4 regions of the Thioalkalivibrio sp. AKL10 genome follow, and region 1 is predicted to be linked to each of the others. Evidence: predicted binding sites of a transcription regulator. Region 1 holds the regulator's gene; each other region holds the start of a gene.
What was found. The regulator FliA, encoded in region 1, starts transcription of late flagellar genes. The targets are predictions, from matches to a motif close to GCTAAAGTTNNNNNNNNNNCNGCCGATA.
Positions count from the first base shown of each region.

Region 1 (3,477 bases):
GGAGGTGGTCGCCGCCCTGGAGGATGGCGAGTCCTCGGAGCCGGTGCGCGAGCCGGAGGCCGCAAAGCCGGCCCGCGAGGCGCGCACCGCCGACCGCGCCCCGAATTCGGCGGCCCCTTCGTGGCCGGCCGATCCCGAGCTCACCGCGATGCGCCAGGAGTTGCGTGACCTGCGCAGCCTGATGACGCGTCAGTATGCGGAGAGTGACGAGGCTCGCTGGGCGGCCCGTCACCCCCTTGCGGCCGAATGCAAGGTCCGCCTGATCGACCGCGGCTTCAGTGAATCGCTGGCCCGCAGCCTGGCGGGCAGCATCCTCGATGACAGCTCCCCCGAGCAGGCTTGGGAGCGTCTCCGCGCGCGGCTTTCGGGTGCGATTGCCACGCATCGCCCGGCGATCCTGGACGAGGGCGGGCTGCTGGCGATGGTGGGGCCGACCGGTGTCGGAAAGACCACCACGCTGGCACGGATCGCGTTGCGCCAGATCCGTCGGATGGGACCGGATTCGGTTACGCTGGTGACCCTGGACAGCCAGCGCATCGGTGCCACACGGCAGCTGCAAGCCTTTGCACAGATGGCGGGGATCTCGGTGCGCGTGCTGCAGAATGCGCGCGAACTGCGCGATCTGGCGCGGCGCGTGGACGATGGCCACCTGATCCTGGTGGATACCGCCGGGCAGGCGCCGCGCGCGGTGGAGGAGGAGTCGCTGTTCGCGCATCTGCCGCCGGATATCCGTGCCGAGAGCTGGTTGGTTGTGTCGGCCACGACCCAGGGCAGTACCTTGCGGCGGGTGCTGGACGCGTTTCGCAAGGCGGATCCCTCGGCGCTGGTGCTGACCAAACTGGACGAGGCAGAACAGCTGGGCGAGGTCCTGTCGGTCCTGCTGGACCAGCACCTGGGGCTTGGGTTTGTAAGCGATGGCCAGCGCATCGCCGAGGATTTTCACCGGGTCGATACGGGGTATCTGACCCGCCTGGCACTGGACGACGATGCCGAGGGTGCGCAGGCGGGTGGCAATGCCCGCGAGACCTGGGCCGCCGAACGGCTGGCCGAAATGGAAGCGCCGCGACGCTCGCGCTCGCCGCTGCGCCCGGCGCAGGGGGCCGAGCCGGCCACACTGGAACTGATTCAGCCGGTTGGAAAGGGGCGTTATGCCACGCACTAACAAGCCGTTGAAGGTCATTGCGGTCGCCTCGGGCAAGGGCGGCGTGGGCAAGACCAACGTGTCGGTCAATCTGGCGGTCGGCCTGGCCCGGTTGGGCCGCGAGGTGATGCTGTTCGATGCGGATCTGGGCCTGGCCAACGTGGACCTGTTGCTCGGGATGCGCCCGGAGCGCACCCTGCACGACCTGGTGACCGGCGCCGTGGACAGCCTGGACGATGTCCTGGTTCAGGGGCCGGACGGGGTGAAGGTGGTCCCGTCGGCCTCCGGTATCGCGGCGATGGCGAATCTTACGCCGGCCGAGCACGCGGGGCTGATCCATGCCTTCAGCGCCTACCGCAAGCCGCTGGATGTCCTGATCGTGGACACTGCTGCAGGCCTGCAGGAGTCGGTGACTTCGTTCTGCCGGGCGGTACAGGAGACCCTTGTGGTGGTCTGCGACGAGCCGGCTTCGATTACCGATGCCTATGCCCTGATCAAGGTGCTGCATCGTGACCACGGGCTGCGGCGTTTCCGCATGGTCACCAACATGGTCAGCGGACGCGAGGGTGCGGAGCGGCTGATGCAGAAACTCAATACCGTCTGTGGCAATTACCTGCCGGAGGTGGTCCTGGATCTGGCCGGCTATATCCCGATGGACGAACATCTGCGCAAGTCCGTGCAGAAAAGGGCACCGGTGGTTCAGCAGTATCCCGGCAGTCCGGCCGGCAAGGCGTTTGCCGAACTGGCACGCACGGTGGACCGCTGGCCGGTTGGTGGGGGTGACCACGGGGGCGTCGGGTTCTTCGTGGAACGAATGCTGCAGAGTGCATGATGACGACGCGTAATCGACTTTCCGGCTACCAGGCGACGTCCACCGCGACCGGTGGACACGAGAAGTTGATTGCCGATCACGTTGAACTGGTGCATCGCATCGCGCACCACCTGATGGCCCGTCTGCCGGCCTCGGTCCAGGTCGATGATCTGATCCAGGCCGGCATGATCGGCCTTCTGGAGGCGGCGCGGCAGTTCGAGGGCGGGCAGGGGGCGACCTTTGCCACCTACGCCGGAATCCGCATCCGCGGTGCGATGATCGACGAATTGCGTCGCAGTGACTGGACGCCGCGTTCGGTGCACCGCAACAGCCGGCGTATTGCCGCCGCGATCCAGAGTGTCGAGGCCCGTGAGGGGCGTGCGGCGCGTGGGAGCGAAGTGGCGGCCGAGCTGGACGTGGCGATCGATGACTATTACGACATGCTCAAGGACCATGCCGGGGCCCATCTGTTTGCGCTGGACGATCTGGGTGGCGGGGATGACGGGGCCGATCGTGTGATCGAGGGGCAGGAAGTCTCTCCGTCGCGTAGCCTTGAGGCTGGCGAGTTTCGCGAGGAGTTGGCCGAGGCCCTTGGGGATCTGCCTGAACGCGAACGCCTGGTGCTGTCGCTGTATTACACCGAAGAACTGAATCTGCGCGAGATCGGGGCTGTTCTGGGCGTGACCGAGTCGCGCGTGAGCCAGATTCGCAGCCAGGCGGTCATCCGGCTGCGCGCGCGCATGGGGTCGTGGCTCGAAGACGGCACGGCTTTGCAGTTATTCTAAAACTCACCTTACGAATCCCGGAGTGACGTGTGGACAAGGGAATGAAAATTCTCATCGTGGACGATTTTTCCACGATGCGGCGCATTATCAAGAACCTCTTGCGCGATCTTGGCTTCAATAATACGCAGGAAGCCGACGACGGCAGCACCGCGCTGCCGATGCTGCAAAATGGTGATTTCGACTTCCTGATTACCGACTGGAACATGCCCAATATGCCGGGCATCGACCTGCTGAAGGCCGTCCGGGCGGATGCCAACCTGAAGTCGATGCCGGTGCTGATGGTGACGGCCGAGGCCAAGCGCGACCAGATCGTGGAGGCTGCGGAGGCAGGTGTGAACGGTTACGTGGTCAAGCCGTTTACCGCCGAAACGCTGAAGGAAAAGATCGACAAGATCTTCGAACGTATTGAAGCACAGGGCTAAGCATCGCTCAGTGATGAATACGGACGACGTCCGTCTCGCTTGCGCGGGTGGACGTGACCCGGCTCCTTCGGCGCCGTACCAGCAAGAGGCTCCTCATGACTGAACAGGAACACCCCCCACGCGACGGCCAGCTCGAGCTGGCCCGGCAACTGGTGCAGACGCTCGAGGCGGGCGACGACGCGGCGGCACGCGCGCTGGTGCAGGATCTAGCGCGTCCTTACGACCGCGAGCTCTTCGACGAACTGGGCAAGCTGACGCGCGACCTTCACGAGGCCTTGCAAAGCTTCCGTGGCGACTCGCGCCTGGTAGAGCTGACCC
Region 1 covers NZ_KB907143.1:607,466-610,942, reverse strand. The annotation lists gene flhF (flagellar biosynthesis protein FlhF) at 1-1,162, shown strand, start outside; gene G333_RS0108685 (MinD/ParA family protein) at 1,149-1,973, shown strand; gene G333_RS0108680 (RNA polymerase sigma factor FliA) at 1,970-2,737, shown strand; gene cheY (chemotaxis response regulator CheY) at 2,779-3,159, shown strand; gene G333_RS0108670 (protein phosphatase CheZ) at 3,255-3,477, shown strand, end outside.

Region 2 (3,477 bases), on a different contig from region 1:
CGCGACTACTACCAGCTGGACCCGGAGACGCGCACGCAAACCGACCCGCCGCAGGTCGACCGCAACACCTACGCCGACACCTCGGGCCAGGCGATCGCCGCCCTCGCCAACATGGCGCGAGTGCTGGAAGACAGGGACACACTGGAGTGGGCACACGAGGCCCTTCGGGCGCTGGATCGCTACCTGCAGACCGAACAGGGCTACCTGCACGGCATCACCGCGGCGGGTCGCCCGGCGATGGAAGGCTACCTGCCCTCGCAGATCTGGCCGGAGATCGCCCGCCAGGAGCTGGCGCGCGCCACGGAGGCACTGGACGGCGAGCCACCGGAGATGCCCGACCCGCTCGCGGCACTGGACCGGCTGGAACCGTTCTTCAACGAGGAGCTGGGCGCCCACGCCGAGCGGATCGGCACCGACCTGGAACCCTGGTCGGAGACCCGCACCCAGGCGGCGCTGGCCTGGTGGCTCTACCGTCTGCCGGGCACCGCCATCGAGGAATCCCACATCGATCGCAACATGGTGCGCGAACGCCTGCGCATCGAGCCCGGTGCCGACCCCGACGACGTCGCTCTGGGCTTCGACGCCCTGCGCCGGGGCTTCTGAAGCCCCGTTGCAAGGCCTTGCGGTCGCTTATCCGGCGTCACAACACACCACCCCCAGTTTCCCAGGATGGCGAGCCGAACCTGCGCTGCGCCTGGCTCGGCCGTTACGCCTGTTGACGGAACCCCGCAACCTCGCCCTGTAGCTGCTGCGCCAAGGCCTCCAGCGCCTCCACCGCCTGCTGCATCTCGTTCGCCCCGTCGGCGTTGCGCACGGCAATATCGTTGATGTGGTGGATGTTGCGGTTGATCTCTTCCGCCACCTGGCTTTGCTCCTCGGTCGCGCTGGCCACCTGGCGGGTCATGTCGTCGATGGCGGTCACCGAGTCGTGGATGTACTCCAGGGTCTCGCCGGCCTCGCCCGCCTTCGCCACGGAGGTCTCCGCATGCTGCTGGCTGACCTCCATCGCCTGCACCGCACGGGTAGCCCCGCCCTGCAGGCGCTGAATGATCTCGCGGATCTCCCCGGTCGAGTCGTTGGTGCGCTGCGCCAGGTGGCGCACTTCGTCCGCGACCACCGCGAAGCCCCGCCCGGCCTCGCCGGCCCGCGCCGCCTCGATGGCCGCGTTGAGTGCCAGCAGGTTGGTCTTCTCGGCGATCTCCTCGATCACCTGCAGGATCGTGCCGATGTTGTCGCTGTCCCCTTTCAGCTCCACGATCACATTGTTCGCCTGACGAATCTCGCCGGCCAGCGTGTTGATCGCACCCTGGGTCGCCTGCACCACGGTGCGCCCGCCTTCCGCCGCACGCGTCGCCTGCCCCGCACTCTCGGCCGTGCTCTGCGTGTTGTTGGCGACCTCCTGCACCGTGGCAGACATCTGGTTCATCGCCGTGACCACCTGCTCCACATCACCGCGCTGTTCGTGGGTGGCACGCGTCAGTTCATTGCTGCGCCCATCCAGCTGCCGCGCCGAGGCGGCAATCCCGTCCGCCGCGTCGGCAACCTGGCGGATAAGCCCCGAAAGCCGGCCCATCACCGTGTTGAAGGCCGCGCCGGTGCGCCCGATCTCGTCGTCGGTCGTCACCTCCACTCGGTGCCCGAGATCCGCACGGCCCTCGCCGATCGCCTCCAGCCCCTCGGCCAGGCGCTCCATGGGGCGCGTCAGCACATTGGCGTAGAACCAGCCAATACCCAGCGCCACCACGAACGCCACGATCCACAGCACCCACAGCAGCCACCACAACTGGCTCACCAGCGCCGCGTCCACACCCGCGGCCAGATCACCCTTCATGGTGTGGAAGGTCACCCCGCCCATGATGGACAACGGCACGGTGCTCACCACGATCACCAGGATAATCAGCTTCAGTCGCAGCCCACCCAACGGTCCAATCTTCATCGACGCCCTCCTTTCCGTCTCTTAACGACCAGCCGATCCCGGTCTTGAGCCCGACACAGTATCCATCCGCCCCGGCCCTATCGTCTTGATCCGGGTCAACCTCGGGTCCCAACACAAGCCAAAAATCGCTCCTGATTAGCAACAATCATCAGCCAGGCCCAATGACCGTGCCGGCCCGGGTTTCCAGCCGCCCCCAGCTTGGTCATCCCGGAAACCGCGTAGCGGTTATCCGGGATCTCTGCGGTTGGGGGTTGCCCAGACGGGGGAGATCCCGGCTCTTCGCTTCGCTCCGGCCGGGATGACCAGGCAGGGGTAAGGCGCTCCGCGATGGTGACATCCCCAACAAGGCCTGGATCCAAGTGCCCCGGGGCGGGCCATGCACGCCCCCCAAAGGCCCCCCGGCACTGGCTGACTCTTATCGCTAATCAGGAAATCGTCTCACCACGAAGCGCATGAGGACACGAAGGACATCAAGGCCGATCGCGCTACAGAGGACACGGAGTTCACGGAGAAAATGGAAAGGCTTTCAACTTGAAGCAGGGGCTCGCTTGGTTTCAGCGGTCGGGCCAGCGGCCATGGCTAACAGACGTTCCGGACAGAATTCGTCCTTTCTCTGTGTCCTCTGAGTTGATAGGCCTTTGGCCTTGACCTTCTTCGTGCGCTTCGTGGTGAATAAAGCCCTTGAGCGGGCACTCGCCTCACCCCCGATACCCAGACACAAAAAACCCGCGGGCCCGAGACTCGGGACCGCGGGTTCGCGGTACTGCGTTAGCGGGTCCGCTTACCGGCTGCGAGCCGCGCGGTTGCCGTTGGCGGACGGGCGACCGTTGCCGCCGCGACCCCCACCGGGCTTGCCACCGCGACCGTTGCGCGGGGCGCCACTGCGGGCGCCTCCGCCCGGCTTGCCACCCGGACCACCACGGCGATTGCCGTTGCCGTCATTGGCAGCCGGCTTCGGCGTGGCGAAGCCCTCGGTTTCGATACGGTCGATCGGGCGCTGAATCAGGCGTTCGATGCCCTTCAGCAGCTTGATCTCCTCACCGTCCACCAGTGACAGCGCGGCGCCGTCGGAGCCGGCCCGCCCGGTGCGACCGATGCGATGCACGTAGTCCTCCGGCACGTTCGGCAGCTCGAAATTGACGACCTGCGGCAGCTGGTCGATGTCCAGCCCGCGCGCGGCGATATCCGTGGCTACCAGGACCGGCACCTGGCCGGACTTGAACTGCTTCAGCGCCTTGGTGCGCGCCGCCTGGCTCTTGTTGCCGTGGATCGCCTCGGAGCGCACGCCATCCTTCGACAGCTTCTCGGCCAGGCGATTGGCGCCATGCTTGGTGCGGGTAAACACCAGCACCTGTTCCCATTTGTTGGTGCGGATCAGGTGGCTCAGCAGCTCGCGCTTCTGGCTGGTCTCGACCAAGTGCACGCTTTGCTTCACGCCCTCGGCGGTCGTGTTGCGCGGCGCGATGTCGATCTCCGCCGGGTTGTTCAGCAGGCCGTTGGCCAGCTTGCGGATCTCGTCGGAGAAGGTCGCCGAGAACATC
Region 2 covers NZ_KB907144.1:64,036-67,512, forward strand. The annotation lists gene G333_RS0109095 (DUF255 domain-containing protein) at 1-603, shown strand, start outside; gene G333_RS0109100 (methyl-accepting chemotaxis protein) at 707-1,936, opposite strand; gene G333_RS0109105 (DEAD/DEAH box helicase) at 2,718-3,477, opposite strand, start outside.
Region 2: a site for FliA is predicted at 1,959-1,986, ahead of G333_RS0109100 (methyl-accepting chemotaxis protein). Genes of this name have one in related genera too.

Region 3 (3,477 bases), 330 kb from region 1:
GCGCGTCTCCTTTAGCAGACTCTCTTCCAGCTGATGAGCCAGCCGGATTGAGGTCTCGAGCGAGCGTTGCAGTTTATGGTGCGCGTCGGCATTCATGGGCGATAGACCGGGTTAGCGCAGCAGGCTTTCGAGGTCGATCATGCGATCGGCCAGCTGCTGGTTGTCCACTGGATAGTTGCCGCTGGAGATTGCCTCGCGCAGTTCGGCAACGCGGGCGGCGTCGAAGGGGGCGGTGTCGCCCGCGCCGGCCGCGGCATTCATTGCCTGGGCGGCCCCGGTGAGCGTGACCGAATCATTGTTTGCCGTCGATGCGTTACCGGAGGCCGGGGCACGGCTTGCCGTGTTGCCGGACTCGTCGCGACCCTTTACCCCGGGGTTCTGGCTGTCGGGGCGCAGGCTGTTCGTATTGAGGCCCTTGATATCCATGATGCCTTCCTGTCGTTGTAACTGTGCTGCAATTGTTTACGGCCAGCGTTGCTGAAACTGTAGGCCTCGGGGGCGGAAAAGTGTAACGGGCTTCACAGTCCGCCTCGAAGATCGTTGGCGTGCATGGTGGGGCGAGGCCTCAAAGCGCTACCCGGATGTGGCCGGAGGCCTGGATTTCGCCTTCGACGACGCGCCCGGAGGATGCGTTCTTGACGCGGATTCGTTCGCCCAGCGTCCCGTTCTCCAGCGCTTCGCCCTGCATGCGGATGGCGATTGAGCCGTTCTCTGCCAGGATGGTAACCCGTTGGCCGCGACTGATGATCTCGCGCGGGCTCACGTGCTGGGTTCCGATGATCTGACCCGGGCGGATGCTGCGCCGGGTCTGCTGGCCGATCAGGGCATTCTTTTCCTCATGATAACTGCCGGCATGGCGCGAGGTCTCGATTCGCTGGAAACGCAGGTCGCCCGCCGAGAGGGTGTGCTGGCGCGGCAGGGTACGGTTCGCAACCAGCACTTCGGCGTAACGTTCGACCGTCGCCGGCACGTATAACTGCCAGGTCACCGGGCCGGCACACTGGATATGGACAGCGGTGTTGCCGTCACGCCGCCCGCCGGGTGGGAAACGCGCTTCCAGGCCGTCCGTACAGGGGACGAGGCGCAGACGCTTGTCGAGCTGGCCAATCTCGATGGAAACATCCTTCTCGGTATCGGTAACGCCCAGTTCCTGAATCAGGAACTGCTCGGCGGCGTGGCGGATGTCGTCAACCGGGTGGACTTCGGCCCGGACGCTGGTAGACAGCAGTACCAGGGTGAACAAGAGGGCGACTCCGGCAAGGAGACGCGGAATGGCTCGCACGTTTGCGCTCGAGTCGATCACGCTCGCTGGCGAGGCACCGGAGGGCCCGCCTTTTCCTGGAACGAATGAGGCCCCAACGCGAACGAGCGAACGGATCAGCGTCTTCCTGGCAGCGGAAGAAAATTCTGAAATGGGTCGGCGCTGGTTCATGTTGCGGTCCTGTTTGGTCCTGTCCTGCGCAGCCAGTTCGGTGCGGGCGTCGGACTGTGCGCGAATGGCTCGGGTTTGACGGATCTTGCGTCGATGTCGAGCGAGTCGCGTGCGGTTTCAGTGCGCAAAAACATGCAGATGTCGTGCCAATGAATGGGCACCCCGCGCCGCGCGCGCATTCAAGGCCCGTCGGAGGCGGCCGTTATGGCCATGAGGCGGCGTCAGAAGGCGCATGCACGCAAATGCAAATGACAGGCCGGGGTTGCGCGGTGCACACTTGGCCTTTGAGGCCTGTCCGGTGCTAAGAGCAATCGGGGCAAGGAGAGCGGCACGATGAGTCAATTCATTGACGATGTGAATCAGCGAACCCAGTTGGTGGGGCAGAACCGCATGGAGCTGCTGCTGTTCCATCTGGGTGGGTCGCAGACCTTCGGGATCAATGTCTTCAAGGTCCGCGAGGTGATTCCGTCGCCGCCGCTGCGTCAGATTCCCGGCTCCATGAGCGTGGTACGCGGAGTGGCGACGTTGCGTGGCGGTACCGTGCCGATCATTGACCTGACGCGAGCGATGGGCCTGCGTGGCGCCGTCGGGGCGGTCGACAACGGGGAGCAGAAGGTGGTGGTCACCGAGTTCAATCGTTCGGTGCAGGGCTTCTGGGTGTCGGCGGTGGACCGCATCGTCAACGTGAACTGGCAGGACGTGAAGTCGCCCCCGCGCGGAACCGGGCGCGAATCCTTCCTGGTGGCCGTCACGGAGATCGACAACAAGCTGGTCGAGATTATCGATGTCGAACGGGTGCTCTCCATCGTCAATCCGCTGCCCAGCGAGGTCTCGCCATCCATCCGCGAGAACGCCCGCGAGGCCAGCGGGCGCAAGGTCGTGATCGTCGATGACTCGGTGGTGGCGCGCAAGCAGATCGAGGGGGCGATCAAGGGACTCGGTTTCGAATACGATGTCTTCAAGGATGGCCAGGAAGCACTGGACTTCCTTGAGCAGAAGGCCGCGGAAGGGCCGGTAGGCGACCAGGTCGAACTGGTGATCTCGGATATCGAGATGCCACGCATGGATGGCTACACCCTGACCGCGCGCATCCGGGACAATCCCGCGCTGCAGAATTTGCGGGTGCTGCTGCACTCCTCACTGAGTGGGGAATTCAACACGGATATGGTCAAGCGCGCCGGGGCCGATGCCTTTTTGTCCAAGTTCAATCCCGACGAGCTGGCGAATGCGGTGCTGGACCAGACCGGGCGCCCGGATCAACAGGCCGAATGACCGGTCGGGCGGAACCGCGTTGCCGCTCGGCAAGCCCGGAGCGGCGACGGGTGGCCGCCACTCGGGCTGTATGGTGCCATGCGCGCGACGCCGTATACTCGACCCGATCTTCGGGATCACCCCGGTTTTCCGGCCAAGAGGCCCCGGTCAAGGATTCGTCATCAGGATGCCTAATCACGATGGACAGCGCTCAGGGATGACTCGGTGATCGATTCCCGCGACTACGAGGAGTTCTCCCGCTTTCTGCAGGACTGCTGCGGTCTGGTGCTGGGCGACAGCCGCCAGTACCTGGTTTCCAGTCGTCTGTCGCGCCTGCTCGACGAGTTTGACTTCAAGAGCGTCCCGGAACTGCTGCATGCCATGCGGCAGGCCCCGAATCCGCGCCTGCGCACCCGCGTGATCGATGCGATGACGACCAACGAGACGTCCTGGTTCCGCGATGGCTTTCCGTTCGAGATCCTGCGTCACGTGTTGTTGCCGGAACTGGCCGCGAAGGGAGGCAGCATCAAGGTCTGGTCCGCGGGCTGCTCCAGTGGGCAGGAGGCCTATACGATCTCGATGGTAGTCTCGGAATGGGAGGAGTCGCGGCCGGCCCGGAAGGTTCCGGTCTCCATTCTGGGCACGGACCTGTCAGAGAAGATCCTGGACGATGCGCGGCGGGCCGTGTACGACGGCCTGAGCATCGTGCGCGGGCTCAGCGAGAACCGGCGCGCGCGCTTCTTCGAGACCGTCGCGGATGGCCACAAGGTGATCCCGGATGTGCAGCGGCGCTG
Region 3 covers NZ_KB907143.1:281,768-285,244, forward strand. The annotation lists gene G333_RS0107130 (flagella synthesis protein FlgN) at 1-96, opposite strand, end outside; gene flgM (flagellar biosynthesis anti-sigma factor FlgM) at 112-426, opposite strand; gene flgA (flagellar basal body P-ring formation chaperone FlgA) at 566-1,243, opposite strand; gene G333_RS0107145 (chemotaxis protein CheV) at 1,766-2,704, shown strand; gene G333_RS0107150 (protein-glutamate O-methyltransferase CheR) at 2,909-3,477, shown strand, end outside.
Region 3: a site for FliA is predicted at 1,610-1,637, ahead of G333_RS0107145 (chemotaxis protein CheV). Genes of this name have one in related genera too.

Region 4 (3,477 bases), on a different contig from region 1:
TTTCGACGTGGTCGCCGAGGGCCTCGGCGAGGCCGGCCGGTTGCTGGAACGCTTCCACCACCTGAGCCAGGCCGCGGCATCGGGTGACATGGACGCCCTGGACAAGATGGGGCCCGTGCAATCGAAACTCGACGCCATCGACGGCTGGAGCCTGCAGAACCGGGTGGAGACCACGATTTCGCACCTGAGCCTGGATCCCGAGGCGCAGTTCGCCGCGCTGTCGGGCGGGCTGAAGCGACGGGTGTGGCTGGCGCGCGAGCTGGTGCAACGCCCGCAATTGCTGCTGCTCGACGAGCCCACCAACCACCTGGACGTGGCCGCGATCCGCTGGCTGGAACAATTCCTGATCGAGAGCGGACTGACCGTGGTGTTCATCAGTCATGATCGCCAGTTCATGGAGAGCGTGGCCACGCGCATCCTCGAGCTGGACCGCGGGCATCTGTACGAGCACCCACCATCCATCGAGGCCTTCCGCGAGCGCCAGGCCGAAAGGCTGGAAACGGAGGCCACCCAGCGCGCGGAGTTCGACCGCAAGCTGGCCCAGGAGGAGGTCTGGGTGCGCCAGGGCATCAAGGCGCGACGCACCCGTAACGAAGGCCGCGTGCGGGCACTTCAGGCATTGCGTCGCAAGCGTGCCGAACGCCGCGAACGCGGCGGCCAGGTGAAGATGAAGCTGAGTCCGGAGCAGCGCTCCGGACGCCTGGTGATCGAGGCGGAACACGCCGATTTTGGCTACGACACCCCCATCGTGCGCGACGTGAACCTGCTGCTGCAGCGCGGGGATGCCCTGGGCATCGTCGGACCCAACGGGGCGGGCAAGACCACCCTGCTGCGCGGGCTCCTGGGCCAGATGGAGCCGCTCGCAGGCAGCGTCAAGCTGGGCACCCAGCTGGAGATCGCCTACTTCGACCAGGCCCGTGCCCGCCTGGACGAGGCGACCACGGTTCAGGATGCGGTCGGCGAGGGCCGCGACCGGGTCATGGTCAACGGCGAGAGCCGCCACATCCTGTCCTATCTGGAAGACTTCCTGTTCCCGCCCGCGCGTGCCCGCCAGCCGGTATCGGCGCTATCGGGGGGCGAGCGCAACCGCCTGCTGCTGGCGAAGCTGTTCCTGCGCCCGGCGAACCTGCTGGTGCTCGACGAGCCGACCAACGACCTCGACGTGGAGACCCTGGAGCTGCTGGAGCAGCTCCTGATCGAGTACACCGGCACCGTTATCGTGGTCAGTCACGACCGCTCGTTCCTCGACAACGTCGCGACCTCCACCCTGGTCCTGCCGGGCGATGGCGCGGTCGAAGAGTTCGTCGGCGGCTGGTCCGACCTGCCCGAACGGGTCACCCGGCGCCTGCTGGAGGGCGAGTCCGGAGCGACCGCGAAGGCCGAGCCCGCGGCCAAACCCGCGGCGCCCGCACCCGAGCCGGCACCGGCGACCCCACGCAAACGGTCCTACAAGACCGCGCGCGAACTGGAGGCCCTGCCGGCACAGATCGAGGCCCTGGAACAGGAACAGCAAAGCCTGACCACGGCCATGACCGAGCCGGATGCCCTGCGCGACGGTGACCGCATGCGCGAACTGCAGACGCGGCTCGAAGCCGTCGAGTCTGAACTGGCCCTCTGCTACGAGCGCTGGGAACAGCTGGAATCCGACTGAGCCCCGGCACGTCTATCCTCCGGCGACTCCCTGAATAACCGGCTCAACTCTGAGCGCGGCCGGCCGTAACAGGGGTTGAATCACCACCTTTCGAGTCCGCGGTCGTAATGGTCGCGGCCGGTTCGTGAAGCGCCGGACACAAGGCGCCCAGAAGGAGTCATCGCATGCTGGACAAACTCTCCATTCGGGGGCTACTGATCGCCGGCTTTGGCCTGGTGGTCGCCATCCTGATCATCAACTCCCTGCTGGCCCTGCGCGCGATGAGTACGGGCAGCCAAGGGGTTGAACAGCTCACCCAGTCCGACTACCCGGCGGTAGCCCGGGTCAATGACGTCGAGCAATTGCTGCAGGAGAGCGCGGCGTTTCTCGGGTTCTACCTGATGAGCGAGGAGCAGTCCCACCGCGACGCGTGGCAAAACGCGATGCGTGACCTCGATGGCGCAACCCGCGCCCTGAACGAGAACCCGGTGATCGCCGCCGACGAGGAACTGTCCGCCAGCGCGACCGAGGTCCGCCGGCTGGTCAACCAGTTCGCCAGCTTCGAGGACCGACTGATCGAGGTGGCCGAAAACCCCGCCGAAAACATGCCGGCGCTGGGCATCGCCAATGCCCGGGCCAACCCCGCCAGCCGCGAGATGACCCAGCAGACCAACATGATGATCAGCGCCGAGATGGGGCTCCCGCGCTTCCAGCGGTCCTGGGATCGTCTCGACACCCTGCATGACCTGCGTATGTCGGTGGTGCAGGTCACCTCGAACCTGCGCGGCTTTATCGCCTTCCGGGACGATGCCTTCCGCGAGAATGTCCGACTGTTCTCGACCCGCACCAACGACATCACCGCACAGCTGATGGACCAGTTCGACGATCTGGACTTCGAACAGCAGATCGCGCTGGAGGACTTCCAGGGGGCGCTGGACACCCAGAACACGGCGCTGGATGACCTGATCGAGATCCACGGCAGTGAACAGGCACTGCAAGACGCCTACCTGATCCGTACCGAGATCGGGCCCGTGCTGATCGAGGCGCGTGACCACCTGCAGGGACTCAGCGAGCGGATTACCAATCGCGCCGAGCGCAGCGCCGCCGCGCTGACCGCCGACATGCGCGCGACCCAGACCACCCAGGGCGTACTGGCCCTGATTGGCGTGATCCTGGGCTTGGCCGGCGCGGTGTTCATCATCCTGGTGGTCCGGCGCGCCCTGGCCCACTCGACCGCGGCACTCGAGGAGATCGCGAACGGCGACGGCGACCTGAGCCGCCGCCTGGACGAGAACGGCCTGATCGAAACCGCACAGCTGGGCCGGGCCTTCAACCGCTTCACCGACAAGATCGCCCAGGCCATCGGCAATGCCCGCGGCGGCACCGAGACGCTGAATCGCGCCACCGAGAACCTGAACCAGGAGGCCTACCAGGCCCGCGAGGCCGTGTCGCGCCAGCGCGACGAGACCGACCGCGTCGCCACCGCGATCAACGAACTGCAAAGCAGCGCCGAGGAGATCGCCCGCAACACCGATGCGACCTCCCAGGCGGGCCAGGAGGCCGGGAATGCAGTGAACAACGGCTCCGAGGTGATGAGCAAGAACATCGAGTCCATGGCCTCGCTGCTCGGGACGGTCGAACAGGCGGCCGACACCGTGGCCAAGCTGGGCGAGGACTCGAAGCAGATCGGGACCATCCTCGAGGTGATCCGCGGCGTGGCCGAACAGACCAACCTGCTGGCCCTGAACGCGGCCATCGAGGCCGCCCGCGCCGGTGAACACGGCCGCGGCTTCGCGGTGGTGGCCGACGAGGTACGCAAGCTGGCGACCCGTACGCAGGAATCCACC
Region 4 covers NZ_KB907142.1:584,398-587,874, forward strand. The annotation lists gene G333_RS0102830 (ATP-binding cassette domain-containing protein) at 1-1,651, shown strand, start outside; gene G333_RS0102835 (methyl-accepting chemotaxis protein) at 1,816-3,477, shown strand, end outside.
Region 4: a site for FliA is predicted at 1,693-1,720, ahead of G333_RS0102835 (methyl-accepting chemotaxis protein). Genes of this name have one in related genera too.